Regions from separate parts of the Nocardiopsis moroccensis genome, predicted to be linked through region 3. Evidence: riboswitches for the same ligand, from Rfam matches in the RefSeq annotation. Region 3 holds a riboswitch; each other region holds the start of a gene.
What was found. Region 3 has a riboswitch for thiamine pyrophosphate ahead of thiD (bifunctional hydroxymethylpyrimidine kinase/phosphomethylpyrimidine kinase). Riboswitches for the same ligand answer to the same signal wherever they lie in the genome.

Region 1 (10,103 bases), 430 kb from region 3:
TGCACCGTCGCCTCGCGGGCGTGGTGCGGGTCGAGGTTGACGACGGCGATCACGGCGTCGTCGGGCTCACCGGGGGATCCGGGGCGGTACTTGGAGAAACAGATCAGCTCGGGCCGGTCCACGTGGTGGAACCGCAGGTTGCGCAGCTCGCGCAGGGCGGGGTGGGCCCGGCGCAGCCTGTTCAGCCTGGTGATCAGCGGGGCGATGGTCTCGCCGGAGGCGTCGGCCGCGGCCCAGTCGCGGGGCCGGTACTCGAACTTCTCCGAGTGCAGGTACTCCTCGCTGCCCGGGGCGGCGGGGGTGTTCTCGCACAGCTCGAAGCCCGAGTAGACGCCCCAGGTGGGGGAGAGCAGTGCGGCGAGCACCGCGCGCACCTCGAAGGCGGGGCGGCCGCCCTCCTGGAGGTAGGCGTTGAGGATGTCCGGGGTGTTGGCGAAGAAGTTGGGACGCAGGTAGTGCGCGGTCTCCTGGCTGAGCTCGGTGAGGTAGTCGGTGAGCTCGTCCTTGCCGTTGCGCCAGGTGAAGTAGGTGTACGACTGGTGGAAGCCGACCTTGGCCAGGGTGCGCATCATCGCGGGGCGGGTGAAGGCCTCGGCGAGGAAGAGCACGTCCGGGTCCCGTTCGGCGACGTCGGCGAGCAGCCGCTGCCAGAAGGCGACCGGTTTGGTGTGCGGGTTGTCGACGCGGAAGATCCGGACGCCGTGGTCGATCCAGTGCCTGACCACCCGCAGGCATTCCCGGTAGAGCCCCTCGAAGTCGTGGTCGAAGCAGAGCGGGTAGATGTCCTGGTACTTCTTGGGCGGGTTCTCGGCGTAGGCGATCGACCCGTCGGCGCGCCGGGTGAACCACTCGGGGTGCTCGGCCACCCAGGGGTGGTCGGGGGAGCACTGCAGGGCCAGGTCGAGGGCGATCTCCAGGCCGTTCTCGTGGGCCTCCGCGACGAAGGAGTCGAAGTCGGTGAGGGTGCCCAGGTCCGGGTGGACGGCGTCGTGGCCGCCGTCGGCCGAACCGATCGCCCACACCGAGCCGGGGTCTCCCGGGCCAGCCCGGAGCGTGTTGTCGCGGCCCTTGCGGTGGGACTCGCCGACGGGGTGGATCGGTGGCAGGTAGACGACGTCGAAGCCCATGTCGGCGATGGCGGGCAGGCGTTTGGCCGCGGTCGAGAAGGTCCCTGACACCTCCTGGCCGGGCGCGGTGTCCACCTGGGCTCCCTCGGAGCGGGGGAAGAACTCGTACCAGGAGCCGAAGAGGGCCCGTTCGCGGTGGACGACGACCCTGGTGCGCCTGGAGCGGGTGAGGAGTTCGCGCAGGGGGTTGCGCTCCATCCGGGCGAGGACGTCGTCGGTGACGGCGGCGGCGAAACGCTCCACGGGCGGCAGGGAGGTGTCGCGCAGGATCTTGGCTGCCCTGTTCAGGGCGGGTACGCGGGGGACTCGGCGGCCGGCCCGCTCCAGCAGGCGCGCGCCTTCCTCCAGGACGAGGTCGGTGTCGGTGTCCAGGGGCAGCTTCACGCGGGCGACGCGGAGCCAGGTGGTGAAGGGGTCGCTCCAGGCTTCGACCGAGAACGACCAGTCCCCCTCCCGGGGGAGGCTGATCTCGGCCTCGTACCGGTCGGTTCCGGGGGCCTTCTCGCGCATCGGGACCAGGGCCGTCCGGCGGCCTTTGGGCGGGTGGACCACCACGCCCGCTGCGAGGGAGTCGTGCCCCTCCCGGATCACGGTGGCGCTCACCGTGAAGCGCTCTCCGGGAACGGCTTTCACCGGGCCCAGGTCGTTGTCTGGAGAGATATCGAGGATGGGCAGTCGTCCGATCACTGGCTACACCGTAATTGTCGTGGTTCGGGCGTTATGGGGTAGCACGCAGTGGCTTACGTGCGGAAATAATCGGAACTTAATCCGGGGTGAGGTGGAGTTAACGAAGTGCTGGATCGGAAACTGTCCGGATTGCGGCTTCGGTGCTCTCCCCTGTCTATCGTCGGTCCTCTGGTTGGGTTTGGCGGAGTGTCGGGGCCGGATAATTTATGTGATCCTCATCACACTCGCTGTCAGCGCCAAGACCTGGTATTTGCCGCGTTTCGCCCGGGTGAACCTCTCAAAGCGGGCATAAGTACACATGCGATTCAGGGGTCTCTGTGGTTGTTTTCGCATTCCCCCTCGTGAAAAGTCGGAAAATTCCGCCCGTGTGTTGTCGATGCCTTCGGGGTGGGTAGGGATGACCGAATGTATCCAGCGGGAAGTCGAGCCGTATTCCGGACATCCCCTTGTGTCCGTTGGGTCCCATGCGAAGCATTCGCCCCATATCTGGTCGAGCTGGCGTTCCGGGGGTGACTTTGTTGGCCAACTCTTCTTGACGTCAAGAAAGAGGGCGGTGGGTTTCGTGTGATGCGCCCTTGCTCGTGCCTCATGGGTGATCTGTGCTTTTTGCCGTAGATTGGGGAAGCTTTTCGGCGACACGCCCGATTTGGCGGAGTTCCCTTTACGGCGTCCCTGCGAGTGTGGGCGACGCAGTGTTCGTTCCGCACCGCGGACGGACAGCACACGGCCGTAGGGGGGCGACGTGACGGAGTCGAACCGGAGTGGTCCGTTCCGGGGGGCCCGGGAGTTCCTGAAGGGTGACCTGTTCAAGGGAAGGGGAGACACACTGCTGCGCCTGTCCGGGCTCGGTGTGGTCGCCGGACTCCTGTCGGCGGCCCTGGTCCTGCCGTGGGCGGGCAGCATCGGGCTGGTCGCCAGGGACACGGCCGCCGGGTTCATGGCGATGCCCAGTGATCTGGAGGTCCCGCCCCTGTCCTCGCGCATCCTGCTCACCACCGACGGTGGCGAGCCCTTCGCGGAGGTCGCCGAGCGCGAACGCGAGGTCGTCGGCCTCGACGAGATCAGCCCGTGGATGACCGGTGCCCTGATGGCGATCGAGGACGACCGTTTCTACGAGCACAGCGGCCTGGACCTGCGGGGTGTCCTGCGCGCGGCGACGCGGACGGCCCAGGGTGACACACAGGGCGGATCGACCCTCACCCAGCAGTACGTGAAGAACCTCCTCATCGAGACCGCCGAGAGCGAGGAGGAGATCGAGAGCGCCAGTGCGCAGACCCTGAACCGCAAGCTCGTCGAACTGCGCTACGCCATCGACATCGAGGAACGCCACACCAAGGACGAGATCCTGGAGGGCTACCTCAACCTCTCCTACTTCGGCGCCGGCGCGCACGGCATCGAGGTCGCCGCGCAACGGTACTTCTCCGTGTCCGCCGCCGAACTCGACCCCGGGCAGTCCGCCCTGCTGGCCGGCCTGGTCCGCGGACCCTCGTTCTACGACCCCCTCAGCAACCCGGAGGCGGCGCTGGAGCGCCGGAACCTGGTGCTCGACCGCATGGTCGCCACCGAGGTGCTGGGAGCCGAGGAGGCCGCCGGGTACAAGGAGAGCGACCTGGGACTGGACCCCACCCCGCGGGCGGGCAGCTGCTCGGAGAGCGACTACCCGTTCTTCTGCGACTACACCATGCGCTGGCTGAAGGAGTCGGACCTGCTCGGCGAGAGCGCGGCCGAACGCGAACAGCTCATCAGCCGGGGCGGGTTCACCGTGCGGACCACGCTCGACGCCGCCGCGCAGGACGCTGCGCAGGCCGCCATCGACAAGCGGGTCCCGCACGATGACTCCACCAAGTTCGCCGCCCAGGCCTTCGTCGAACCCGGTTCCGGCCGGGTGCGCGGTCTGGCCCAGAACCTCCGCCACGGGTTCGACGACGACCAGGTCGGCACGACCTCGATCAACCTCGCGGTCGACCAGGCCGACGGCGGCTCCACCGGATACCAGGCCGGGTCGACCTTCAAGCCCTTCACGCTGGCCGCCGCGCTGGACGAGGGCCTGGGGTACGGCACCAGCTTCTCCGCGCCCAAGAGCATGTCGATCAGCGGCATGACCAACTGCGAGGGCGGCACGATGTCCTCGTGGAGCGTGCGCAACGCCGGTGAGAGCGACGGGGGCAGCCACAACATGATCAGCGGGACCAAGGGGTCGGTGAACACCTACTTCGCCCAGCTCCAGAAGCGGGTGGGCCTGTGCGACACCGCGAAGATGGCGAAGAAACTCGGCGTGCACCGCGCCGACGGCGGTGAACTCGGGGTGTGGAGCTCGTTCACCCTCGGCGACCAGGAGGTCTCCCCGCTGACCATGGCCGCCGCGTACGCGACCTTCGCGGCCCGTGGCGAGTACTGCGAGCCCCGCCCGGTGCGCTCGGTGACCGACGACGAGACGGGCGAGGAGACCAAGGCCAGCTCCGAGTGCGAGCAGGTGATCAAGAAGCGGACCGCAGACGGCGTCAACCACCTGCTCCAGCAGACCTTCAACGGCGGTACCGCCAACGGTCTGGGCCTGGGCCGTCCGGTCGCGGGCAAGACCGGCACCACGGACAGCGCCGCCTACGCCTGGTTCGCCGGGTACACCCCGAACCTCGCCTCGACGGTGGCCGTCGGCGACGTGCGCGGCGGTGAGAAGCACCCGCTCCAGGGCGTGACCATCGGCGGCCGCTACTACGGCATCGTCTACGGCGGCACCCTGCCCGGTCCGATCTGGCAGGAGAGCATGCGCGGCGCCACCGGCTCGCTGCCCGCGGAGAGCTTCGCCGGTTCGCCGGGCGCCTTCGGCGACCCGAAGGCCGAACCACCCAAGGAGAAGGAGGACGACTCCGACGCCTAGGCCGGAATCCGAGGCCTGGAACGGGGTTCCACACCCGGACCGGATCCCGTGCCGGGAACGGGAACGGGGCCGTCACTGGGCGGAACCTCCAAACGGTCACAGTGAGGGCTGTGGGGTGGAAACATCCCACAGCTCTCCTTGTTGCCCCATAATGGAGCCAATCCGACAGGGGAGCGCGTGAGCGCTGAGAGTGCGGCACCGAGCCGCAGACCCTTACACACCTGATCTGGGTCATGCCAGCGAAGGAAGTCATAGGAACTCGCCACCGTGCGCGTACCCGGGTACGCCGGTGTGGCGCTCTTAGCCACATGGGCCCTCGTCACCCCCGACGAAGGGACATCACCAGAATGAGTACCGAATCCGACCCCGGAACCGGCACCGAGCGGACGGGCTTCGTCCGTCAGATCCGCGAGAGGTTCCGGAGCTGGCGCACCGTCGACATCGTCGTGGCCGCCGTGATCGGCGTCGCCGTCGGCGTCGTCTTCTGGCTGTGGAACATCGTCTGGTCGGTCACCACGCCGCTGTTCGTCGCCTTCCCGCCCGGGCAGGCCGTCGTCTACGGCATGTGGCTGATCTCCGGCGTGCTCGGCGGCCTGATCATCCGCAAGCCGGGCGCGGCCCTGCTCACCTCGGTCGCGGCCGCCTCGGTCTCGGCGGTGTTGGGCACCCAGTGGGGGATCATGGTCATCCTCGACGGCACCCTCCAGGGGCTGCTGCCCGAACTGGTCTTCCTGGCCTTCGCCTACCGGCGGTGGAACATGGGCGTGGCCGTGCTCGCGGCCGCGGTCGCGGGTGTCTCCCCGGCCATCCGCGACAACATCGCCTACAACGTCACCTGGCCGCTCCACTACCAGGTGACCTACGGGGTGATCGTGGTGATCAGCGCGGCGGTCATCGCGGGTGTGGGTGCGCGTCTGCTCACCACGGCGCTGGCCCGCTCCGGTGCCCTGGCGCCCTTCCCGTCGGCCAAGGGCTGACCCGTGGCCGGACCGAACGCCCGCGGCGCGCGCGTGGAACTCTCCGGGTGGGGCTGGAAGCACTCGGGTCGTGCCACCCACGCGCTGCGGGGCGTGGACCTGACCATCGAACCCGGTGAACGCGTACTGCTGCTGGGCGCCTCCGGGGCGGGTAAGTCCACCCTGCTGCACTCCCTGGCCGGGCTCACCGGCCAGGACGGCGCCATCAGCGGCGACCAGGAGGGATCGCTGCTCGTGAACGGCCGCCCGGCCGACCGGGGCAGGGGAGGCGTCGGGCTGGTCAGCCAGGACCCCGAGACCCAGTTGGTGATGGCCCGAGCCGGTGACGACGTCGCGTTCGGCCTGGAGAACCTGGGTGTGGACCCGGAGCTGATCTGGCCCCGGGTGGAGCGGTCCATGGCCGAGGTCGGTTTCCCCTACGGACTCCGGCACTCCACCGGGGCCCTGTCCGGCGGTGAGAAGCAGCGCCTGGTCATCGCGGGGGCGCTGGCGATGCGTCCGCGCCTGCTGCTGTTGGACGAGCCCACCGCCAACCTCGACCCCGCCGGGGCCGAACTGGTACGCGCGCTGCTGGCCCGCCTGCTCACCGAGACCGAGGCCACTCTCGTGCTGGTCGAACACCGGGTCGCCGACGTCGTGGACCTGGTGGAGCGGGTCGTGGTGGTCGAGCCGGGCGGCGGAGTGATCGCCGACGGGGCGCCGAGGAGGGTGTTCGCGGAGCACGGACGGTCCCTGGCCCGACAGGGCGTGTGGATCCCCGGGAACGAACCGGTGCCCGAGGTCCCGCCTGCGCCCGGCGGGCCGGCCCTGGTCGAGACCGTCGGCGTCGCCGCGCGCACCCCCTTCCAGGTGGGCGTGCGGGCCGCACCCCGGCGGACGGTGCTCGACGGGGTGGACCTCACCCTGGCGGCCGGAACGGCGACCGCCCTGACCGGCCCCAACGGCGCGGGCAAGTCCACGCTGCTCACCATGCTGGCCGGACTGTCCAAGCCGCACCGGGGCCGGGTGCTGCCGCGCGGACCGCTGGCCGAGGCCGACCGGCGTCCGCTCGTGCGCTGGCCCGCACGGCGCCTGGCCCGGCACGTGGGCACGGTCTTCCAGCACGCCGAGGACCAGTTCGTCACCGGCACCGTCCGCGACGAGCTGCGCTTCGCCCCGCTGCGCGCGGGGCTGGACGAGGCCGGGACGGAACGCTGGGTCGGTGAGCTGATGGAACGGCTGCGGCTCAGCGGCCTGGCCGACGCGCACCCGTACACGCTCTCCGGCGGGGAGAAGCGGCGGCTCTCGGTGGCCACCGCGCTCAGTTCGGGCCCCTCGCACGCACCCGACGTACTGGCCCTGGACGAGCCGACCTTCGGCCAGGACACCCGCACCTGGACGGAGCTGGTGGAGCTGCTCGGCGCCCTGCGGGCCGAGGGCCGGGCCGTGGCCATGGCCACGCACGACGAACTGCTCCTGCGCAGTCTGACGGACGTGCGCGTGCGGGTGGCCGACGGCCGTGCCGTCCCCGACCCTGCGACGGGGCCCCGGGAAACGGTCCCGCCCCCGACCGCGCCCCCGGACAGGGCTCCGCCCGTCGTGGGCCCGCCCCTGGGGGTCCCGGCTGCGGCGAACCCGCGGCCGGCACGGCGTGAGGGGGACTCGTGAGCACCCCACCGCACACCCGCGCGACGGGCGGGGACACGCTGACCCTTGACGTGCCCGGAGGCGGGGGAGCCCGCTACTGGCTCACCGGTCTGAACCCGGCCGCCAAACTGCTGGCCGCGCTGGCGATCGGGATCGGGCTGATTCCTGCCGTGGACGCGGTCACCGGCGGCGTGGTCCTGCTCGCGGTCCTGCTGACCGTGCCGTTCAGCGGCGTCGATCGGCGCACCCTGCTCGTCCTGGGCGGCCCCTTCCTGCTGATGGGACTCAGCAGCGGAGCTGTCAACTACCTGTACGGCGAACACGGGCTGGAGGGGGCGGTGGGCGCGGCGGTGCGTCTGCTGGCCATCGCCCTGCCCGGGCTGCTCGCGGCGGTCAGCAGCGATCCCACGGAGATGTCCGACGGGCTCGTGCAGAAGCTCAGGGTGCCCGAGCGGCCCGCCATGGGCGTGCTCGCGGCGCTGCGGCTCATCCCGCTGCTCGCCGACCAGTGGCGGACCATCACGCTCGCCCGCCGGGCCCGCGGGCTGGAGGCCGGACGGAATCCGGTGCGGATCGTCACGCTGTTCTTCGGGCGGCTGTTCGCGTTGCTGGTGCGCTCCATCCGGACCGGGACCCTGCTGGCCACGGCGATGGACGCGCGCGCCTTCGGCACGGGCAGGCGCACGCACGCGCGGCACAGCCGCTGGCGCGCGGCCGACACCCTGCTGCTGGCGGGGACCGTCCTGCTGCTCGTGGGCGCCTACACCCTGTCCACCCGGCTGGGGACCCTGGTGCTGCTGTTCTCCTGACCCCGGTGGTTGGGTGGGAAACTGACACAGACGTCGAAGTGAGGAAGGTGTCCAACGTGGGCGAGTTCGTGCGAGTCGAGGCCGACCCGGAAAACCCCGGTGTGGCCGTCATCCGGCTTGACCGTCCCAAGGCGCTGAACGCGCTGAACGGCCAGGTCACCAAGGAGATCGGGGAGGCGGCAGCCGCAGTGTCCGCCGACGACTCCGTGCGGGCGGTGGTGATCTACGGCGGTGAGCGGGCGTTCGTGGCCGGGGCCGACATCAAGGAGATGGCCGACCTCACCCACGCCCGGATGCTGGAGTACTCGCGTGCCCTCCAGCGCGCCCTGACGGCGGTCGCCCGCATCCCCAAGCCCGTGGTCGCGGCGATCAGCGGCTACGCGCTGGGCGGCGGCTGCGAACTGGCACTGTGCGCAGACTTCCGGGTCGCGGGCACCAAGGCCAAACTCGGTCAGCCCGAGATCCAGCTGGGCGTCATCCCGGGTGCGGGCGGCACCCAGCGGCTGCCGCGCCTGGTCGGCCCGGCCAGGGCCAAGGACCTGGTGTTCAGCGGTCGTCACGTGCGCGCCGAGGAGGCCAGGGAGATCGGCCTCGTGGACGAGGTCGTGGCCGACGAGGAGGTCTACTCGGCCGCCGTCGCCCTGGTCGCCCGGTACGTCGACGGCCCGGCCGTGGCGCTGGCCGCAGCGAAGGAATCGATCGACCGCGGACTGGAGACCGACCTGGACACCGGCCTGGAGATCGAGCGCCTCCACTTCTCCGGCCTCTTCGCCACCGAGGACCAGAAGACCGGTATGCGCAGCTTCGTCGAGCAGGGACCGGGCAAGGCCGTCTTCAACGGCCGCTGATGGCTCCGGGCGGCCGGTTCCCGGTCGCCCGGCAATGTTCCAACCGGGCAGGACGTCCGGATCCGGCCAACCGGGACATGGGGCGGGGAACCGCCCGCGTGGTTTTTCCGTCATACTCGTCAATGGTCGTCCGAGGCGGCCGGTCCGCCCGGAGTTCCCGGTGGTGCGCGCCGCGTCCGCACCCTCCGGCGGGGGCCGAGGAAGACCACACGCGCCCCTCGGAGGGGCCACACAAGCCAACGTTGACCCATCCCCCCGGCCGATAAGCTGGACGTGGCGGTATGCGGTCTTTTGAGGGGATGAGTTCTCGATGTCAATGTCGGCAGGTTTCCCCACGGGTGAAGAGCTGCCGGAGCGCATCGGCCACTACGTGATCCGTCGTCGCATCGGTGCCGGTGGGATGGGCGTGGTGTACCAGGCGGAGGACACCCGGACGGACCAGTTCGTCGCGGTGAAGGTCCTCAAGCCCGAGGTCGCCGGAGACCACATCGCCCGCGCCCGGCTCGCCCGCGAGGTCGAGACGATGCGTCGTGTACAGAGCCCCAACGTGGCCGAGGTCATCGACGCGGACACCCAGGCCGAACTGCCCTGGGTGGTCACCGAGTACATTCCGGGGCCCACCCTGGACGCGACCGTCACCGACCACGGGCCCCTGCGCGGCCGCGCTCTGACCCGTTTCGTCACCGGCATGGCCCGGGCGATCAAGGACATCCACGCGGTGGACGTGATCCACCGCGACCTCAAGCCCGGCAACGTGATCATCTCCAACGGTGAGCCGATCGTCATCGACTTCGGTATCGCGCACGCCGTGGACGGCGCCAAGCTGACCCAGACCGGTACGTTCGTCGGTACGCCCAGCTACCTCTCCCCGGAGGTCATCGAGGGTACGGACCTGGGTCCGGCCACCGACGTGCACGCCTGGGGCGGCACCGTGGCCTTCGCCTCGACCGGGCGCCCGCCCTACGGCGCGGGTTCGTTCGAGGTCATCTTCTTCCGGATCCTCAACGGCGAGATCGACATGGACGGGATGCACGAGGCGCTGCGCCCGCTCGTCAACCGCGCGGTCTCCCGGGACATGTCGGCGCGGCCCACCGCCGCGGAGCTGGTCGTCGAGACCGGTCGGCTCAACCTCGACCTGCCCTGGACCGAGA
Region 2 (10,103 bases), 2.4 Mb from region 3:
CGAGGGGGTCGCCGAAGGCGCGGTCCGGGGTCCGCCCGGACGGGGCGGCCCCGGAGGGGCCCGTTCGGGGTGTGGTCGTCTCGGACATGGTTCAGCCTCCCTGTACGGCGGTGAGTACGTCCACGCGGTCTCCCGCGGACAGCGCGGTGTCCGCCCACGCGGAGCGCCGCACCACCTCGTCGTTGACCGCCACCGCGATCCCGCCGGGGATCTCGCCGTCCCCGGACGACGTGAGGTCGCGTACGACCGCCGCCACCGTGTCGGCCGCGCTCTCGCGGCTCCGGCCGTTGATGATCAGTTCCACTGCTCTTCTCCCTGCTGTTCCCGCGCGGTCCCTTCCGCGCGCTCCCGGAACGTGTCGTCGGCACCGCCGGGTCCGGGCGGTCCCTGCCCGGCGGTGAACCGGTCGGCGGCGAACCGGCGCGCGTACGCGGGCAGCGCGCCCCGGGTGAGGGCCTCGGCCACGGCGTCGCCGGTCGCGGGGGCCAGCAGCACCCCGTGCCGGAAGTGTCCGGCGGCCAGGTGCAGGCCGGGGACCCGCGTGGGCCCGAGGAGGGGTTCGTTGTCGGGGGAACCGGGGCGCAGCCCGACACAGGTCTCGGTGACCTCCAGTTCGCTCACCCCGGGGACGAGTTCGCGCGCGTCCCGCAGGACCTGCCAGAGTCCGCCGACGGTGAGAGCGGTGTCGTGGCCCAGTTCCTCCTGGGTCGCGCCCACGACGACCTCGCCCCCTTCCCTGGGCACGAGGTAGACCGGGAAGCCCCTGACCAGACCGCGCACGGTGCGGTTGACCAGAGGGGGTTCGCCGGCGGGGACCCGGGCGCGCAGCAGTTGTCCCTTGACGGGTCGCAGCGGGGGCACCACGGGTTCGGGTACCCGGACGCGGTCACCCCAGCACCCCGCCGCCAGGACGGCCTGGTCGGCCGGCAGGACGGAGCCGTCGGTCAGGCGCACGCCCAGACGGGCACCGGCGGGGCCGGGGGAGGTGATCTCCTCGGCGTGCCCGCGGACCTCGCGCACCCCTTCCCGCTCACCGGCCAGGGCAAGGGCCAGGAGCAGCCTGCGGGGGTCCACGGAGTGGTCCTCGGGGGCCAGCACCCCGCCGCGCACACCCGGGGCGAGCGCGGGTTCGAGGCGGCGGCACTCGCGGCTGGTCAGCCGTTCGGTCGGTACGCCCAGGCGCCCGTGCAGCTCGTGCAGGCGGGTGAGGACGGCGAGGTCGTCGCGGTCGAAGGCGACCAGGAGCGTTCCCGTACGCCGGTGGCCGACGTCCACACCGCTCGCCGCCTGGAGCTCGGTGACGAAGTCGGCGTACAGGCCCGCCGAGCGCACGCCGAACTCCATCAGCTCCTCCTCGCCGAACACCGCCTCGGTGGCGGGGGTGAGCATGCCCGCGGCGACGGTCGAGGCGGCGCGGGCGGAGGAGGGTTCGGTGACGGGGTCGGGTTCGACGAGGGTGACGGACAGGCCGCGCTGGGCTGCCCGCCAGGCGGTGACCCGGCCGATGACGCCGCCGCCGACCACGACCGCAGTATTGGTAGGACGAATCTTCTCGTGAGGGGGAGCGTCGAAGGTACGCACGGCGCCGTGTTCCACTCCCTTCGCCGGCATGACCCGGATCAGGTTCGTGCGGTCGGAGGCGGTGAGCCTCCCTCTCAGCCGGGTCCACCCGGCTCCCGCGGGACGTGTCTGTTCGACCCCATCCTAGGGCAGGGCGTCCAGCGCCGGCAGTGGCGGGGATCTCCGGACGGGGGCCGCCCCGCCCGGACGGATGGTCCCCGGGGGCCGGTCGGGTGTGGCAGATTGGTGGGGTGACACAAAGCGACCGTGAAATCGACGAACTCGTCGGCGACTGGCTGACCCTGCGTGAGGCAGCCGTGCCGTTGGGTGTGAGCCCCAACCGGATCAAGACGCTCATCCGCGAGAACCGCCTGATGGGCGTGGTCCGCGGTGGCGAGCTCTCCATCCCCGCCGCCTTCCTGGACGGCGAGGACCTCGTCAAGGGGCTGCCGGGCACCATCGTGCTGCTCACCGACGCGGGTTTCTCCACCGAGGAGGCCCTGCGCTGGCTGTTCACCCCGGACGAGAGCCTTCCGGGCACCCCGATCCAGGCCATGCGGGAGAACCGGGGCACCGAGGTCCGCCGTCGGGCCCAGGGGATGGCCTTCTAGTTCCGGGCGCGGCCCGCCGGGCACGCCGTCCCGGTCGCGCCCTTGGGCCGCCGGGGCGTCAGGGCCTAGTGTGGTCGGTGTGAGGACCAGCCACGGAACCAGCCTGCGCAAGCGCCTGGACGCATCCCTTCTGTACCTGTGCACCGACGCCCGGACCGGGCGCGGCGATCTCGCGGAGTTCGCGGACGCCGCCCTGGCAGGGGGTGTGGACATCATCCAGCTCCGGGACAAGGACCTGGAGGCGCGCCAGGAAATGGCGGCGCTCGAGGTCCTGCGGGAGGCGTGCGAGCGCCACGGGGCGCTGCTCGCCGTCAACGACCGGGCCGACATCGCCCGGGCGGTGCGCGCCGACGTCCTGCACCTGGGCCAGCGTGACCTGCCGGTGCCCATGGCCCGCGACATCATCGGTGCCGACCCGATCATCGGCCGCTCCAACAACGACGCCGAGGCCGCCGAGCTCTCCGCGGAGGAGCCCGGGAGCGACTACTTCTGCGTGGGGCCGACCTGGGCGACGCCCACCAAACCGGGGCGTGCGGCCGCCGGTCTGGAACTGGTGGAGCGGGCCGCGGCACTGGGCACCGACCGGCCGTGGTTCGCGATCGGTGGTATCGACCTCGGCAACATCGACCAGGTGCTGGGCGCCGGGGCCACCCGGGTGGTCGTGGTGCGCGCCATCACCGAGGCGGAGGACCCCCGCGCGGCAGCCGGCGCGCTGAAGGCACGGCTGGCCGCTCGCGCCGACAACACCTGACCGCCGCCCGACCGCTTGACCAGGAGTGCAGGGGCGGTGCCCGTCAGGGCACCAGGAGCGCCTTGCCCAGGACCCTGCGGCCCTCCAACGCGCCGTGCGCCTCGGCGGCACGCTCCAACGGCAGGGTCAGCCCCACGTGCGGTCGGATCCGACCGGCCCGGGCCTCTTCCAGGATCAGCCTGGTCAGGTCCCGCTTGCCTGTTCCGTCCGCCGGTTCGAGGTCGAACAGGCCCAGGGCGGTGATCCCGCGGCGTCCGGCCTCCGCGTCGTCGACCTCGGCGAACTCACCGCTGGGCGTTCCGTAGCTCACGAAGCGGCCGCCGTCGGCGGTGGCGGCGAACGCGGCGGTGCCCAGGGCGCCGCCCGCACCGTCGACCACCACGTCCGCCCCGCCTCCGGTGATCTTTCCGACCCGCTCCAACCAGTCGGGTTCGGAGTAGTCCACGACCTCCTCGGCGCCGAGCTCGCGGGCCAGGGCCAGTTTCTGGGGGCCCTTGGCAGCACCGATCACCCGCGCCCCCGCCAGGCGTGCCAGCTGGACGGTCAGGCTGCCGGCTCCGCCGGTGGCGGCCAGCACCAGTACCCAGGAGTCCGGGGTGAACCGGGCCGCCCGCTCCAGGAGCAGGGCGGTGGCACCGTCGGTCATCAGTGCGAGCGCCTCGTGGGCGCCCACGCCCTCGGGCACCCTGATGAGCGAGTCCTGACGCAGCACCGCCCGCTCGGCGTAGCCGTTGACCGGTACGGACGCCTCCTCGTCCCCGTTCGGCGGGCCCGTCTCACCGACGACATCCGTGCCCAGCCACGCCGGGTCCGTCTCCGGGCCGGTCTCGACGACCCTGCCCGACACGCCTCCTCCGGGCACGTAGGGCGGGGCCACCGGGAAGTGGTCCGTGCCCCGGCCCGATCGGATGAGGGTGTCCAGGTACATCACGTTGGCGCCGGTCACCTCCACCAGGACCTGGCCGGGTCCCGGCCTCGGGTCGGGGACCTCCCGGGCCACCAGGACCTCGGGTCCGCCGAACTCGTCCACCCGTACTGCGCGCATCTGCACCACACTCCTTCTCGGCGGGATCGTTCCCGCTGCCCACAGTCTTCTTCCTCAACTAATGTTGAGGTCAACTGGTGGCTCCGGAAAGAACGAAACCGCCGAGCACGGGGCACGGCGGTGGCGGAGAAGGGCGCGGTCAGACCGCGACGTGGGAGAGGGCGCTCGGGTGGCGGCGCAGAAAGCCCTCCATGGACTGCGCCGGATGCCCGGTCAGGTCCGGGACGGTGGTCGAGACCACGTCCATCTCCCCGGCGGCGATCGCCGTGTACGAGGAGGCCCAGCCCTCGATCTCCCACTCGGCGGCCCCGCTCCGGCGGCGCGACTCCAGCGCCTCCTCCCAGGTCTGGGGCACGTATCGGATGTTGCGGCCGGTCAGTCGGCTCAGCTTGGCCACGGTGGCGCCCACCGACAGGGCCTCCGGGCCGGTCACGTCGTAGGTCACCCCCTCGGAGGCGGCCACCACCACGGGGTCGGTCAGTACGGCCGTGGCCACGTCCGCCACGTCGTCACGGGAGACCCACGCGGCCCTGCCGTCCCCGGCCGGTCCGCGCACCACACCCTCGTCGTCCACCCAGCCGGGCAGCAGGTCCAGGTACAGGCTGGGTCTGAGGAACGTGTGCGACACACCGGTCGACCGGATATGGGCCTCGGTGTAGAAGTGCGTACGGGCGAACGTGAACGTGGAGGCGGGGCCCGCGCCGAGGAACGACAGGTACACGATCCGGGACACCCCGGCCCGCACCGCCCCGTCCACCGCGCTCAGGTGCGTACGCACCCGGTCCTCGGACTCGGTCGCCGAGACCAGGAAGAGCGTGTCCACGCCGCGGCAGGCCCGCTCGAAGTCCGCGGTGTCCTCGTAGGCCGCCATCGCCGCGCTGCTCCCCGGGTACTCGGGTGCCCGGTTGATGTCACGCACGATGAGACGCTGCACCAAGCCGAGCCTCGCGATCCGGGCGGCCACACGCCCGCCCAGCGCACCCGTGGCCCCGGTCACCCCTATGGTGTGGTTTGTCATGTGATCGTCGCCCATGGAAACCCATCCTGGGGCATGAGCGGCTGCCCAGCGCTCATCGGCACGCCCCTTTTTGCGCCCGCCGGTCAGGGAGTGGTGCGCTCTTGGTGATCACCCGCCGGACCGCCCCCGGAGGACGGGCCGACCGCTCCGGCCGGGCGCCGGTAGGACAGCCTGCGCAACAGCGCCTCGGCCGGTCCGCGCCGTCCCGCGCGCTCCATCGCGTGGGCAGCCGCCACCGTCACCAGCCACACCCCGGTCGCGTACAGGAACATCGTCCACGAGGACATGTGCGCGGCCAGCCCCAGCCCCCAGGCGGCCAGAAGCGGGGCGCACAGCACCGATTGGGCCAGATAGGAGCTGAGGGAGCGCTTGCCGGTGGCGCTCAGTGCGGTCACGACGACCCCCGGGGCCCGGCCGCGTCCCTGGATCCGGTGTGCGACCAGGGCGATCAGCGCGACGTAGCCGACCCCGCAGAACAGGCCGGTCAGCATGTGCGGCATGGTCAGCATCTGCCCCTGGGTCGGAGACAGTTCCCAGGCACCGGTCTGGGCCAGCGCCAGGGGGAGGCCGCCGAGCCAGCCGACGGTGATGCCCACGACCGCGGCCCAGCGCAGGAGGACGAGGTGGCGCCCCGGCTCCTCCAGAACCCGGCGGCGTGCCGCCCAGTAGCCGAACAGGATCGCGGCGGGCACGGCCAGGCCCAGCAACCCCTGGCCGACACTGACCAGGGGCCAGAACGCCACGCGCTCCAGTGCGGCGGCGAGGGGGGACGCGTCACCGATGTTGGCGGCCGAGGCGCTCAGGTCGAAACCACCCTGGCCGCCCGTGCCGGCCTCGTCGACGAACGGTAGGGCCAGCAGGCTGAACGCGGCCAGCAGCGTGATCAGGGCGGTCAGCACCGCACCCCACACGAGCAGTGTCACGTCCCTGCGCCGGAAGAACAACCATCCCAGGAGCAGCCCGGCCAGACCGTAGGCGCCGAGCACGTCGCCCATCCAGAGCAGGAGGGCGTGGAAGAAACCGAAGACGATCAGCCACAGGTTGCGGCGGCGCAGCAGTGCGTTGACCTCCTTGACGGGCGTGCCCGCCGCCTCCTGGCGCGCGGCCAGCTGCACCATGCCGTAGCCGAACAGGAAGGCGAACATCGGGTAGCTGCGCATGTCCACGGCCATGACCGTGAAGAACTGCGCCGCCGTGTCCAGGACGCCCTCAGGATCCGGGTGCATGGTGGCGCCGCCCCGCGGCGCGGCCCACAGGTACCAGACCGTGTTGGCCAGGGCGATGAACAGCAGCATGAAACCGCGTGCGAGGTCCGGCGCGAGCGCCCGTTCGGACGCGCTGGTCGGTCCGAGCGCGGCGGTGTGTCTGGACATGGGAGGGCTCCGGTTCCGGGATCTGTCTCGGGCTCCGATTCAAACCGGAACCGGACAGCGGGCACAACCGGAAAAAGCCTGAGAAATCCCTCGAATCCTCAGGGTTTTCCCCTGGGGCCTCCGGGAACCGAGGCCCTCGGGGCGACGGATCAGTGCGAGCGCCGGGTCGCGGCCACGACCAGCTCGCCCAGCGGTCCGCGGGCGGACTCGTCCAGCTCAGGGCTCTCCAGGGCGTCGAGGGCCTGCCCGGTGTACTCGGAGATCATCGACTCGCAGGCGGCCAGGGCCCCGGAGGACTCGATCAGGCCGCACATCCACTCCACTGATTCCACCGCCAGGTCGGGGGCGCCCAACAGGTTCCGGAAGCGTTCGGCGTCGGCGGAACCGGACCGGGCCAGGGTCTCGGCCACGACCAGGGTGCGCTTGCCCTCGCGCAGGTCGTCCCCGGCGGGCTTGCCCGTGGTGGACGGGTCGCCGAACACCCCGAGCACGTCGTCGCGCAGTTGGAAGGCGATCCCCAGGGGGATGCCGTAGGCGGTGTAGACCCCGGCCAACTCCTCGTGGCGCCCGGCCAGGGCGGCGCCCAGGTGCAGGGGCCGCTCCACCGTGTACTTGGCCGTCTTGTAGCGCATCACCCGCAGGGCGGCCTCGCGGCTGGCCGTGCCCCGGACCTGCTCCAGGGTGTCCAGGTACTGACCGGCCATCACCTCGGTGCGCATCGCGTCGAAGGGGACCCTGCCCTCGCGGAGGGTCTGCGGTGCGAAGCCGCTCGCCTGGTACATCTCGTCCGACCAGGCCAGGCACAGGTCGCCGATGAGGATCGCGGCGCCCCTGCCGAACTCCTCGCTGTCACCGTTCCAGCCGCGGTCGGCGTGCAGTCCGGCCATGCGCTTGTGTGTGGCGGGCCGTCCCCGCCGGGTGTCGCTGTTGTCGATCACGTCGTCGTGGACCAGCGCACAGGCCTGGAGGAACTCCAGGGAGGCGGCGGCCCGGACCATCCGCTCGTCACCGGCGCCGCCGCCGGCTCCGCGCCACCCCCAGTGGGCGAAGGTGGGGCGCAGGCGCTTGCCGCCGGAGACCATGGCCTCCAGGGAGTCCATCGCCGGGGCCAGCTCCTCTCCCACCTCCAACAGCTGCTCGCGGTGCGAGGCACAGAAGGAGGAGAGTTCACGGTCCACGTCGGAACGGATGACGGAGGCGGCTGAGAAAGCGGAGGAGACGGCCATACCCTGCACATTATCGGCTGTCCGCGACGGGGCGGGCGCCCCTGCGGCGTTCAGCGCGTCCCACCCCGGACAGGGCGTCCGAAGTCGCTCCCGAGACGATGGCGTCTCTTTATCTGGAAGGTTTTTCGGCGAAGGCACTGAAACCTGCTCACATTCTGGGAAAGAGACGGTTTCGGCTCCTCGGGTCTCACCAAATGGGACTCGGTGTCCGGCCACCGGAGGGGGCTCGCCTAGGATTGGTGGCATGTTGGCTGCACCGACCCACCCTGTGGCGCCCCGAACCCCGGCCTCGAAGCCGCGTCATATCCGTGAGCTCCTCGACTCGGGTGAGCCGATGTTCTCCTTCGAGTTCTTCCCGCCCCGGACTCCCGGGGCCAACGAGCGTCTGTGGCGGGCGATCCGCGAGATCGAGGCCCTGGGCCCCTCCTTCGTCTCGGTCACCTACGGCGCGGGCGGCAGCACCAGGGGTATGACGGTGGAGACCACCGAGCGCATCGCGACCGACACCACCCTGCTGCCGGTCGCGCACATGACGCTGGTGGACCACTCCGTGGCCGAACTGCGCCACCTCATCGGACGGTTGGCCGACGCCGGGGTGTCCAACATGCTGGCCGTGCGGGGCGACCCGCCCGGGGACCCGGACGGCGATTGGGTCAGTCACCCGGAGGGGCTCACCTACGCCGAGGAGCTCGTGCGGCTGCTCAAGGAGAGCGGCGACTTCTGCGTGGGCGTGGCCGCCTTCCCCTACAAGCACCCCCGCTCCGCCGACGTGGAGACCGACACCGACTACTTCGTACGCAAGTGCGAGGCCGGTGCCGACTACGCCATCACCCAGATGTTCTTCGACCCCGAGGACTACCTGCGCCTGCGCGACCGGGTGGCGGCCCGCGGCTGCGAGGTCCCCCTCATCCCCGAGGTCTTCCCCGTGGTGCGCACGTCGTTCATCCCGCGTTCGGAGAAACTGTCGGGGGCCCCGTTCCCGCGCGCCCTGGCGGCGAAGTTCGAGAGCTTCGGCGACGACACCGAGGCCGTGAGGGCCTTCGGTATCGAGTACGCCCAGCGCATGTGCGAGCGGCTGCTCGCCGAGGGCGCACCGGGCATCCACTTCATCACCTCGAACCAGTCCACGGCCACCAGGCAGATCTACCGGGAGGTCGCCGGTCCCCGGGCCCGGCGAGCGGAAGCCGGGCGGCCATGATCGCGAAGGGCTGGTCGGGCGATCCGGGGAACGAGAAGGACTCCAGGAGCTCGACGAACCCGCACGAACGGTAGAGATGGCGCGCCGCGGAGGGGCCCGTACGGGTGGACAGCACCGCGGTGTGCTCCGTGCGTCCCGAACACAGGGCGTGCAGGAGCGAACGTCCGATGCCGCGGTTCTGCGCCTCGGGGTGGACGTGCACCTCGGCGATCTCCAGGGGGTCGGCGAGGTAGCGGCCCACGTGCCGTGAACGCCCGTGGGCGCGCAGCCCCTCGGTGACGACGTCGTGCCACCACTGCCCCGCGCGGCCGTGGAAGGCGTAGGCGAAGCCCACCGGGTGCTCGTCGTGCAGCGCCACCACCGACCTGAACCCGGGGTGGCGGGAGTGCTCGGCCATGACGGCGGCCCGCCCCGGGAGCTGCGCGGACGGCGGGCGCATGGCGGCCCCGTAGATCTCCAGGAGCGCCGGGACGGCGTGCGTGAACGCTGGGGGCGCGAGTTCGCGCAACTCGGTGTCGGCTGCCACGTCCCCAGACTAGACCTCGGGCTCCGCCGCCGCTGGTGGTTCCGGCGGGCGGGCCGCGGTCGCCGTTGCCCCCGCGGGTCTCCTTGACGCCCCGAGCCGGAGGAGTGTTAACTGGTTTCTGTCGAACATGAGTTCGACGAGCCCGCCGGTTCGACCGGCGGGGTTAGGCGCGGCCGGGCAGGGGAGGGGAAGCCCCCGCCCGGTCGTGCTGCGCTCCGGGGGCCGTTCCGGCGCCCGGCGTTGACACGGGTGCCCCGGGCCCCGGGCGCGCGAAAGCCGGGTGCCCCGGCTGAGGGGCCACCCGGCTTTCGTGGTCCGCGTGTGTGCGGTCGCCGCTGTTAGAAGGCGTCGACGGCGCGACGTGCCTCCGGGTCGAGGACGCCCCAGTTGATGAGCTCCTCGGTCAGGTCCCCGGGGGACTTGTCGTAGATGACCGCGAGTGAACGCAGGTCCTCCTGGCGGATGGAGAGCACCCGCCCGTTGTAGTCGCCCCGCTGGCTCTGGATGGTGGCGACGTAGCGGGAGAGCGGTCCCGCCTTCTCCTGCGGGAGCTGCTGCATGCGCTCCAGGTCGATGACCAGCTTGGGTGTCGGGCCCAGAGGTGTGGGTGCGGCGCCGCCGGGCAGCAGCTCCGACATCGGCACCCCGTAGAAGTCGGCCAGCTCGGCCAGCTTCTGCACGGTGACGGCGCGGTCGCCACGCTCGTAGGAGCCCACCACGACGGCCTTCCAGCGTCCGTGGGACTTCTCCTCCACCCCGTGCAGGGACAGGCCCTGTTGGGTGCGGATGGCACGC
Region 3 (10,103 bases):
CACCGTCGCCCAGCAGGTGAACAGCGTCACCGGCGTGGAGCCGTGGATCATCGGCCTGGTCCTGATGCTGCTCGCCGGAGCCGTCATCCTCGGCGGGATCAAGAGCATCGGGCGGGTCACCTCCGCACTGGTGCCGGTCATGATCGTCGGCTACGTCGGCATCTGCCTCCTCGTGCTCATCGTCAACTGGGCCGCGATCCTGCCCGCGCTGCAGCTGGTCGTCGTCAGCGCCTTCACCGGGACCTCCGCCACCGGCGGTTTCGTCGGGGCCGGTGTCATGCTCGCCATCCAGATGGGCTTCGCCCGCGGCATCTTCTCCAACGAGTCCGGCCTGGGCACCGGCGGCATCGCGGCCGCCGCGGCCAAGACCACCCAGCCGGTCCGCCAGGCCATGGTCTCCATGACCCAGACCTTCATCGACACCATCATCGTGGTCAGCATGACCTGCCTGGTCATCATCACCACCGGTGTGTGGGAGGTGGAGAACCCCGAGGACGGTTCCCTGCTCACCTCGCAGGCGCTGACCGAGGGCCTGGGGACCATCAGCCCGGCGTTCGGTTCCGCCGGTGCCTACGTCGTGGCGCTCGCGGTGGCGGTGTTCGCCTTCAGCACCCTGCTCGGCTGGGCCTACTACGGAGAGCGCTGCGTGGAGTTCCTGGGCGGCCGCGGGCTCGTCCTGCCCTACCGTCTGGTGTTCATCGTGATCATCTTCGTCGGGGCGGTGGCCAGCCTCGACTCGGTCTGGCTGTTCAGCGACATCGCCAACGGCCTGATGGCCCTGCCCAACCTGGTCGGCCTGCTGCTCCTGTCGCCGGTCATCGTCGCGGAGACCAAGAAGTTCTTCGGACACCCCGACTGGCGTAACCCGGACGCCGTCATGGACGACGTGCGCGGCTAGGGGCGTTCGCGCGCTCGGAGAAGCGCACCCGTTCCCGCGCACTCGGCGGGCTGACAGGAGGGGGACCGGCCGCTGCGGCCGGTCCCCCTTCGTCTCTCCCCGGCAAGGGGGCTGTGCTTCCTGGTACCAGGGGCGATTCAGGGACGGTTGTCCTGCCACCACCGGGGACGGCTGTGCCTGCTACCACCAGAGGTGGCTGTGCTTGCTACCACCAGAGGTGGCAGTGTCTGCTACCACCAAAGGTGGAAATGGTGCACGGGGCCCTGGCCGCCGCCGGCGTCGATCTCCCCGGCACGGACCAGGGCCCGGGTCAGGTACTCCTTGGCGTCGGCCACGGCGGTCACCGTGTCCGGGCGCTGCGGGAGGAGGGCGGCGATCGAGGACGACAGGGTGCAGCCGGTGCCGTGGGTGTTGCGGGTGTCCACCCGCCCGGCGCGGAACTCCACCGGCTCCGTCACCCCGTCGACCAGCAGGTCCACGCTCTCCTCCCCCGGAAGGTGCCCGCCCTTGATCAGGACGTGGCGCGGGCCCAGCTCCAGCAGGCGCTCGGCCTGGTCGCGCATCTGCTTGAGGTCGGTGGCCTCGGCTTCGCCGAGCAGGTCGGCGGCCTCAGGCAGGTTCGGGGTGATCAGGTCGGCGCGTGGCAGCAGTTCGCTGCGCAGCGCCTCGATCGCCGAGCTCTCCAACAGCCGGTCACCGCTCTTGGCCACCATCACCGGATCCACCACCACGTTCGGCAGGTCGTACCGGTCCACGGCCGCCGCGACCGCCTCGGTGACTTCGGAGGTCGACAGCATCCCCACCTTGACCGCGTGCACGGTCGCGTCGGAGAACAGGGTGTCCATCTGGTCGGTGACGAACGACGCGGGGACACCGTGCACCCCGGTGACCCCGCGTGTGGACTGGGCGGTCAACGCCGTCACCACGGTCATCCCGTAGACCCCGTGGGCGGAGAACGACTTCAGGTCGGCCTGGATGCCGGCGCCCCCGCTGGGGTCGCTTCCGGCGATGGACACGACGTTGTACGCGCTCATGGGCGTTCCTTCGCTAGTACTAACTAGGGCAGGTTCGACGGGTGTGCTCTCAGCCGGCAGGTCTGTCTCCGGCACCCCGCGCCGCCGGGGCCTCGCGGCCCCGGCATCCGTATGTGTTTGTGGTGGTTCCGACTCTAACCGAGGTCCCGGGAGGCGTTGACGCGCCTCGGCCCCGGACCGGCGGCTCCGGTCAGTGGACGGTGACGTCCGGTCGGCGCTGGGTGGCCTCCAACCGCTCCCGCTTGCGGCGTTCCCAGACGATGGCCCCGACGATGACGGCGAAGCCGAGCACCATGAGGGTGACGGTCACCGGGATTTCGGTGGCGGGGAGGATCTCCCGCTCCTCGTTCTGCCAGGGCCACAGGGCGCGCAGGGAACCCGCCATCAAACCGGTCAGGACCACCAGGGTCATGTGGTGGAAGTTCTCCAGTAGGTACTGGAGGACCTTCACGAAGACCGCCAGACCCGTGATCATGCCGAGGGCGAAGGTGCCCAGGTAGACGAAGTCGAGGTTCCCCACCGCGTCCTTGGTCGGCCCGTACAGGCCGACGGTCAGCAGGATGAAGGAACCGGACAGGCCCGGCAGGACCAGCGCGCAGATCGCGACCGAGGCGACGAGGAAGACCACCACCGGGTGTGTGGGCAGGTTGGCGCCCGGAAGGCCGGTCAGGAAGAAGGTGAGGGCGGCGAAGGCCAGGGCGATCAGGTAATGGCCCGCCCGCCAGCTGCGGCCGGCGCCGGTGTAGGGGATCCACAGGCAGGCCAGCACGAGCCCGAAGAAGATGGCGTAGGCGTACTGGGTGTACTCCTCGACCAGCGGGGCGATGAGTAGCAGCGCCAGGACCAGGGCCACCGCCATCCCGATCAGCGCGGGAACCAGGACGGACCATTCCACCTGGCGGAACTGCGCCCTGGCCCGGTCCTTGCCGCGACCGCGCGGGACGTCGGTGAGGTAGCGCTTGATCCCGCTGACCATGTGGCCGGCGCCGCCGATCAGCTGGTCGTAGAGGCCGACGATCAGGGCGACCGTGCCGCCGCTGATACCGGGCAGCGCCTCTGAGGTGCCCACGGCCCCGCCGCGCACCGCGTTGAAGATGTAGGAGCCTACTGACTTGGCCATGTTGTCGGGCGCGTGCCCGGGGACTCCCGGGAGGGGCGCCGTCCTCCGTCCTGATGGGGCCGCCGGTCCCGTTTCCACGGTAGACCGGCGGGGGTCAAAGGGGTGCTGGTCCGCGCGGACCCGTCTGGTAACCGCTTCTGGGCCCGATGTCCGGATCCGCGCCGAGTTTTGACGGCCCGGGCCGCGTGATGGGGGAGGGGAGCCGTCGGGCCCAGGGCCGGGCAGCGCCAAGTCTAGCGGTGACCGGAGGAGGAACAGGCGCTCGTCCACCCAGAAAAGCGAGGTTTCGGCTGGGGTTGTATGCGTCGCCTCCGAGGCCGAAAAGCGGAGCCCGTCAGGGAAGGAGGAGACGGGGCTTCGCCGGCAGAGGCACCGGAACACGGGGTGAGGGCATCGGCGCCCGGAGCGGGCGCCGTGGGATCACAGGGTGAGCGCCGCGGTCCCCTCGCCTGCCACCGACGCGGCCCACCGGTAGTCCTGCTTGCCCACGGCGGTGCGCCGCACCCGGTCCACGAAGTGCACGGTCCGGGGCACCTTGAACCCGGCCAGCCGGACCCGGCAGTGCGCACGCAGCGCGTCCTCGTGCAGGGAGGCCCCGGGGGCCAGCGACACCAGCGCCGTCACCCGCTGGCCGAGCGTCTCGTCCGGTGCGGGCACCACGATCACGTCGTCCACCGACGGGTGTGCCTTCAGCACGGCCTCCACCTCCTCGGGGTAGACCTTCTCCCCCGCGGTGTTGATGACGACGCTGCCCCGCCCCAGCAGCACGATCGAACCGTCCGCGGCCCGGGTGCCGTAGTCGCCCGACAGAGCCCAGCGCCGCCCCTGCCCGTCCGTGGGGAAGGTGCGGGCGGTGGCGATCGGATCGTTGTAGTAGCCCAGCGGGATCCGGCCGGTTCGCGCGATGCGGCCGACCTCGGCCGAACCCGGGGCCAGCGGGCGCAGCGACCCGTCGAGCACCGCGATGCTGCCGCCCATGGTGAAACTGCGCCGGTCCGGAGAGGTGACGGTCTCCTCCGCGTCGGGGGCGGTCGCCGAACCGCACACGCCCGTCTCCGATCCCCCGTAGGCGTCGGCCAGGGCGACGTCCTCGCGCCACGCCCGCCACAGCCCGCGCACAGCAGGCGTCAGCGGAGTGCCGCCGGAACGCACCGAGGTGAGGTCGGGGCACAGGGAGGGTTCGGTCAGCAGGTGCCTGGCCAGCGGACGGGCCATCGCGTCACCCACCAGCTGCACGGTGTGCACACCCTCCCGGTGGGCCAGCTCCAGCACCCGGTCCGGGCAGAAGCTGCGGTCCGTGGACAGCACCACGCGCTTGCCGCACAGCAGCATGCTCAACGCGTTCCACTGGCCGGCCGCGTGCATCAGCGGGCCCAGCACCAGCATCCGCTGCGGGAAGCAGCGGGCGGCGCGGTCGGCCACGTCCTTCGGGGTCCGGGCACGCGGGGTGCCCGGGGAGCGCCGCTCCACGGCGGCACGGAAGATGTCCGCCTGGCGCCACAGCACCCCCTTGGGGTAGCCGGTGGTGCCGCCGGTGTAGAGCAGGTAGTGGTCCTCGCCGCTGGTCGCCGGGAGTGGCGCTGCGCCCGGACCGCCGGCGCCGTCGGTGTCGCCGGAGCCGCCCACGATGCCGGTGCTGTCGGTGTCGCCCGTGCTCTGGCCGGCGGAGCTCTCCTGGGCGGCGAGCGCCTCCTCGTAGTCCACGCCCGCCAACGACGCGTCACGCACCGAGCCGTCTTCCAACAGCAGCACGTGCCGGAGTCGGGGGAGGTCGGGCAGGATCGCCGTCACCGTCGCGGCCAGGGAGTCCTCGGCGATCAGGGCGACCGCGTGCGAGTCCGAGAGCACGTGCCGCAGCTCGCCCGCCACGTACCGGTAGTTCACGTTCACCGGAACCGCGCCCGCGCGCAGCACGCCCAGGAACGACTCGACCCACTCCGCCCGGTTGAAGGACAGGATCGCCACGTTCTCGCCGGGGCGTACCCCGGCCGCGACCAGGTGCCGCGCCAGGCGTGTGGAACGCTCGTCCAGGGCTCGGTAGGTAAGCCGCCGGGGCCCGGCGACCAGGGCGATCCGGTCCGGAACGGCGTCGGCCACCGCGGCCATGAGGCCGGAGAGGGAGAAGGGGCTGTCCGGGGACGCGTGATGGGGCACGTCTGGTGACCTCCCTGACGATCGCGGGCGGCCGTCCCCGGTGAGGACACTCGAGGCGGCTGTGACTGGTAGGAGCGAACGTACCCCTCGGCGGACGGCCCGATCGCGGTGGGGGCTGTGGACCGCGTCACCTGCGTAACCGTCCCCCGTCACCCTTTCCGAAGGCAGGGCCGGGCAGCCCCCGCTCAGGGCGGGTGCGGGCTCACGAGGCGCGCAGGTTTCGGGCCCGGCCGTAGAACGGTGAGATGCGCCACCCCTTGTGTGCTCACCGGATCATCTGCTCAACTCTTGGGGATCCCGCCGCCGGGGCTCTACCGGGCTCCACGGTGGGTATCTACTGTCTGACATCGGTCAATGGTGATCGGAGCGGCTAGATGACCACCCAGAACCTGGGACAGCAGGACTCCGTCGGAAACTCCGGCGGACAGGGACTCTCCAGCGCGGACCACATCGAACTCGCCCAGGCGAGGTCCGCACACAACTACTCACCCCTGCCCGTCGTGATCGCCGAAGGCCGTGGCGCCTGGGTGACCGACGTGGAGGGAAAGCGGTACCTCGACTGCCTGGCCGGGTACTCGGCCATGAACTTCGGCCACCACAACCCCGACCTTTTGGCGACCGCGCACGCCCAGCTCGACCGGGTGACACTGACCAGCCGGGCCTTCTACAACGACCGGTTCGGCCCCTGGGTGAGCGCCCTCGCCGACATGGTCGACAAGCAGAAGGTCCTGCCGATGAACACCGGCGCCGAGGCGGTGGAGACCGGCATCAAGGTGGCCCGAAAGTGGGGCTACGAGGTCAAGGGCGTTCCGGAGAACCAGGCGACCATCGTCGTGGCGGGCGCCAACTTCCACGGGCGCACCACCACGATCATCTCCTTCTCCTCGGACCCCGAGGCGAAGACCGGCTTCGGTCCCTACACTCCGGGGTTCCGCTCGGTGGCCTACGGGGACGCGAAGGCCATCGAGGAGGCCGTCGACCACACCACGGTGGCGGTGCTCATCGAACCGGTCCAGGGCGAGGCCGGCGTGATCGTGCCGCCCGAGGACTACCTGCCCCGGGTCCGGGAGATCTGCGACGACAACCAGGTGCTGTTCATCGCCGACGAGGTGCAGTCGGGCCTGGGCCGCACGGGCACCATCCGGGCCTGTGAGCACACAGGTGTCGTTCCGGACGCCTACCTGTTCGGCAAGGCGCTGGGCGGCGGCATCCTTCCGGTGTCGGCGATGGTGGCCGACGAGGACGTCCTCGGTGTCATCCAGCCCGGCCAGCACGGCAGTACCTTCGGCGGCAACCCGCTCGCCGGGGCGGTGGGCAGCACGGTCGTCCGGATGCTGACCGAGGGCCCCTACCTGGAGAACGCCCGGAAACTGGGTGAGGTGCTCCGCCGCAGGTTGGACGGGTTCGTCGGTGACGGAGTGGTGTCGGCACGCAGTATCGGCCTGTGGGCCGGTGTGGACGTCGACCCCGAACTGGCCTCGGGCAAGGAGTTGTGCAGGCGCCTCGCCGAGCACGGGGTGCTGGTCAAGGACACCCACGGTTCGACCGTGCGGATGTCCCCGCCGCTGGTCGTCAGCGAGGAGGACCTCAACTGGGGGCTGGACCGCTTCGCCGAGGTCATCGCCGAACTGAAGGCCGAGAAGCGGTAGCGCGTACCACCGTACGAAGGGAACGTACGGGACGCAGGGGATAGCTGAGACTGCGGGGCCCGCCCGGATCCGATCCGGGCGGGCCCCGTGCCGACCCCGCGTGTCACCTCCGCCAGAAGAGGTGGTGCGCCACACCGCTCGGGCTGGGCACGACCTCCAGGTGGAAGCGGTCGAGCAGTTCGTCGGGTGACTCCCAGAGCCGCAGCCCGGATCCGAGCTTCACCGGTGAGACCGCCACGTGCAGGGTGTCGACGAGGTCGGCGTCGAGGAACTGCCGGATGGTGGTGACCCCGCCGCCGAGCCGGACGTCCTTGCCCCGCGCCGCATCCCGTGCCTGCTCGAGGACGGCGGCCGGGTCGCCGCCGACGAAGTGGAACGTGGTGTCGGAGAGCGTGAACGACGGGCGATCGTGGTGGGTCATGACGAAGACCGGCGTGTGGAACGGGGGCTCGTCACCCCACCAGCCGAGCCACTCGTGGTCCTTCCAGGGGCCGCGCTGGGGGCCGAACTTGTTGCGGCCCATGATCTCGGCACCGACGTTGTGTGTGAAGTCCCGTGTGAAGTAGTCGTCGAGGCCCCGGCTGCCTCCCGGGTCGGTGCGGCCCGGCCAGCTCGCCGTGGCCCCCGCCCAGGAGAACAACCTCCCCGGATCGACATGGCCGAACGGTCTTTCGCGGCTCTGCGCCTCGCCGGCGCCGATCCCGTCGCTGGAGACGGTGAAGTTCTGGACCCTCAGCATCTGAGTCACGTGTTCCTCCTGTGCATTGGGCGATGGCATGTAGGTATGACTCGCCGGGGCCGGAGAACTCATCGCCGCAGCAGGGCGTGTGTCCTAGGAGTCGGAGTCGGCAGCGCCCTCGGTGGCTTCGGTGTCCTCCTCGGGTTCGCCGTTGGCGGGGTCCAGCGGTCCACCGAGTTCGCTGCTGAGCACCTCGGAGCTGGCGCCCTCCAGGGTTTCCCGGGACGTGTACAGCACCCTCTCGGGACCCTCCTCGATCTGGAGCCGCACGCGTTCGGCCACGGAGCGCTGCCCCTCGGCGGTCGGGTGGAAGCTCGCCCGGTCCACACGCAGCCCCTCGCCCAGCTGTCCGAGGACGATCCCGTTCAGCCAGGCTTCCTCCTCGCTGACCTCGTAGCCGGTGAGCGCGGTGAAGACGTTGACGAACTCCACGCTGCCGACCTGGCGGGAACCGTACACGTCGCCGTCCACCCGGTAGACGGTGTCCCTGATCCGGTCGTTGAACCGCTCGGCGACCGAGTTCAACCACAGCTGGTCGCTCACCGAGAGCGTGTAGTACATCCCGGGCGGCTCCTCGGGGAACAGCCGCGGGTAGCCGAGAACGAGCACGCGGGCGTCCGGGGCACGGTCGCGGATCTCCGTGAGCACCTCGGTGAGGGTCTCGTCGAAGGACTCCATCTTCTCGGTGATCTCGTCCTCCTGGTCCGTGCAGCCGGTCCGCTCCAGGAGCGGCATCCGCACGATGCAGGTACGCAGGACGGGGATGAAACCGAGATCGTTGCCGCCGATGCCGACGGTCACCAGGGAGGTGTGTTCGGTGACGCGCTCGATCTGGGACTCGGGGGTGCCGATCTGGCTGAGCATGTCCGAACCCTTGTGGCTGCTGCAGGCATAGAAGCCCAGGTCGCCCTCGAAGGAGAACTCGCGCTCGACGACCTTGGGGTAGGCGTGCTCCGAACGCCAGCACTCGCCCGGCTCCGCGGTGCCCTCCTCGTACTCCCCGGCGCCGTCACCCGAGGAGTAGGAGTCGCCCAGGGCCACGTAGTTACCCCACAGGGCGGCCTCCTCCGGCTCCATCCGGACCCGCCAGTCCTCTTCCTCGTCCTCGGCGATCGGAGGCAGCGGCTCACCGGGGCACACCCCGCCGGTGACGTCGCACCACAGGTCGACCAGACCGTTGCGGGTGGCGGGCACGGCCAGGACGGCCACCATGGTCAGGACGAGAACCGAGGCGACGGCCAGGGTGATCCTGGCCCGACGGCGCCGCCTGGGAGAACCCTTGCCCGTCGCCTCGGCTCCACCTCCGCCGCCCACGGGGGTGTCGTCCGGGATCTCCTCGGGCTCGTGGGGCTCCTGAGGGTCCTGGGGGTCACCATCACGCGCTGACACGGTCTCCTACCGCCTCCCGGGTCTGCGGGCGTGCGGGCGCGTGTACACACGCCCAGATCCATCCGTCAGACTACCCGGGGCGGTTTGTCGTGATGACGTCGAGAACACGGCGGATATCGGTGTTGTCCAGGGTGGCGCGGGCGGTCAGGCGCAGCCGGGAACGGCCGTCCGGGACCGACGGCGGGCGGAAACAGCCCACCCGGACCCCGTCCGCCAGACAGGCCGCACGCCAGTCCACCGCAGCCTCCGGGGAGGGGGCCAGTACCGACACCACCGCGGCGTCCGGGGCGCTGGCCGACAGCCCCCGGGCACGGAGCCCCTCGGACAGTTCGCGGGCGCGGGACCGCACCACCTCGGCCCGCTCCGGTTCGGCGCGCAGGACACGCAGCGCCGCCAGCGCCGCCCCCGCGGCCGCCGGAGCCAACCCGGTGTCGAACACGAACGTGCGCGCCGTCTCCACCAGGTGCCGGATCACCCGGCGGGAGCCCAGGACCGCACCGCCCTGGGCGCCCAACGACTTGGACAGGGTCACCGACACCACCACGTCGTCGGCCCCGCCCAGCTCCGCACCCGCGGCACCGCGCCCGCCCGGGCCCACCACCCCGAGCCCGTGGGCGTCGTCCAACAGCAGTGCCGCCCGGTGGGAGCGCGCGACCTCCGCCAGGGAGGGGATGTCGGTGAGGTCGCCGTCGACCGAGAACACGGTGTCGCTGAGCAGCAGGCGCCGGCCGGCGCCCCCGGACAGCAGCTCGGCCGCCCGGTCGGCGTCGCCGTGCGGGAACACCGTGACCCGGGCGCCGGCCGCCTTGGCCAGCCGGGTGGCGTCGATGAGGGAGGCGTGGTTGTACTGGTCGCACACCACCAGGGGAGGTTCCGTCTCGCCGGCGGTCGGGGCGCCCAGCGCGGTCACCATCGCCAGATTGGCGGTGTACCCCGAGGAGAACACCAGGGCGGCCTCCGCACCGTGGAAGGCGGCCAGCTCGCGCTCCAGCTCACCGTGCAGTTCCGTGTCACCGGTGACCAGCCGGGAACCTCCGGCGCCCGCGCCCCAGGTGTGGGCGGCCTCGGCGGCGGCCGCCACCACCCGGGGATCGCGCATGAGCCCGAGGTAGTCGTTGCC

Region 1: linked by a shared signal. The riboswitch ahead of ACUKCB_RS26715 (ECF transporter S component) and the one ahead of thiD (bifunctional hydroxymethylpyrimidine kinase/phosphomethylpyrimidine kinase) in region 3 are both predicted to bind thiamine pyrophosphate.
Region 2: linked by a shared signal. The riboswitch ahead of thiO (glycine oxidase ThiO) and the one ahead of thiD (bifunctional hydroxymethylpyrimidine kinase/phosphomethylpyrimidine kinase) in region 3 are both predicted to bind thiamine pyrophosphate.

The regions. Positions count from the first base shown of each region.
Region 1 is NZ_CP199747.1:6,036,717-6,046,819, forward strand. It holds gene ACUKCB_RS26705 (alpha-1,4-glucan--maltose-1-phosphate maltosyltransferase) at 1-1,814, opposite strand, end outside; gene ACUKCB_RS26710 (transglycosylase domain-containing protein) at 2,557-4,692, shown strand; TPP riboswitch at 4,850-4,957, shown strand; gene ACUKCB_RS26715 (ECF transporter S component) at 5,040-5,669, shown strand; gene ACUKCB_RS26720 (ABC transporter ATP-binding protein) at 5,673-7,316, shown strand; gene ACUKCB_RS26725 (energy-coupling factor transporter transmembrane component T family protein) at 7,313-8,104, shown strand; gene ACUKCB_RS26730 (enoyl-CoA hydratase/isomerase family protein) at 8,143-8,952, shown strand; gene ACUKCB_RS26735 (protein kinase domain-containing protein) at 9,263-10,103, shown strand, end outside.
Region 2 is NZ_CP199747.1:2,706,195-2,716,297, reverse strand. It holds gene ACUKCB_RS12050 (thiazole synthase) at 1-88, opposite strand, end outside; gene thiS (sulfur carrier protein ThiS) at 92-304, opposite strand; gene thiO (glycine oxidase ThiO) at 295-1,611, opposite strand; TPP riboswitch at 1,580-1,690, opposite strand; gene ACUKCB_RS12035 (Rv2175c family DNA-binding protein) at 1,812-2,171, shown strand; gene thiE (thiamine phosphate synthase) at 2,251-2,922, shown strand; gene ACUKCB_RS12025 (zinc-binding dehydrogenase) at 2,966-3,967, opposite strand; gene ACUKCB_RS12020 (SDR family oxidoreductase) at 4,107-5,000, opposite strand; gene ACUKCB_RS12015 (DUF418 domain-containing protein) at 5,069-6,358, opposite strand; gene ACUKCB_RS12010 (polyprenyl synthetase family protein) at 6,508-7,584, opposite strand; gene metF (methylenetetrahydrofolate reductase [NAD(P)H]) at 7,853-8,782, shown strand; gene ACUKCB_RS12000 (GNAT family N-acetyltransferase) at 8,694-9,308, opposite strand; gene bldD (transcriptional regulator BldD) at 9,647-10,103, opposite strand, start outside.
Region 3 is NZ_CP199747.1:284,912-295,014, forward strand. It holds gene ACUKCB_RS01155 (alanine/glycine:cation symporter family protein) at 1-898, shown strand, start outside; gene thiD (bifunctional hydroxymethylpyrimidine kinase/phosphomethylpyrimidine kinase) at 1,129-1,932, opposite strand; TPP riboswitch at 1,921-2,021, opposite strand; gene ACUKCB_RS01165 (DUF368 domain-containing protein) at 2,123-3,052, opposite strand; gene ACUKCB_RS01170 (acyl-CoA synthetase) at 3,473-5,206, opposite strand; gene rocD (ornithine--oxo-acid transaminase) at 5,581-6,855, shown strand; gene ACUKCB_RS01180 (dihydrofolate reductase family protein) at 6,959-7,603, opposite strand; gene ACUKCB_RS01185 (SGNH/GDSL hydrolase family protein) at 7,688-8,983, opposite strand; gene ACUKCB_RS01190 (8-amino-7-oxononanoate synthase) at 9,054-10,103, opposite strand, start outside.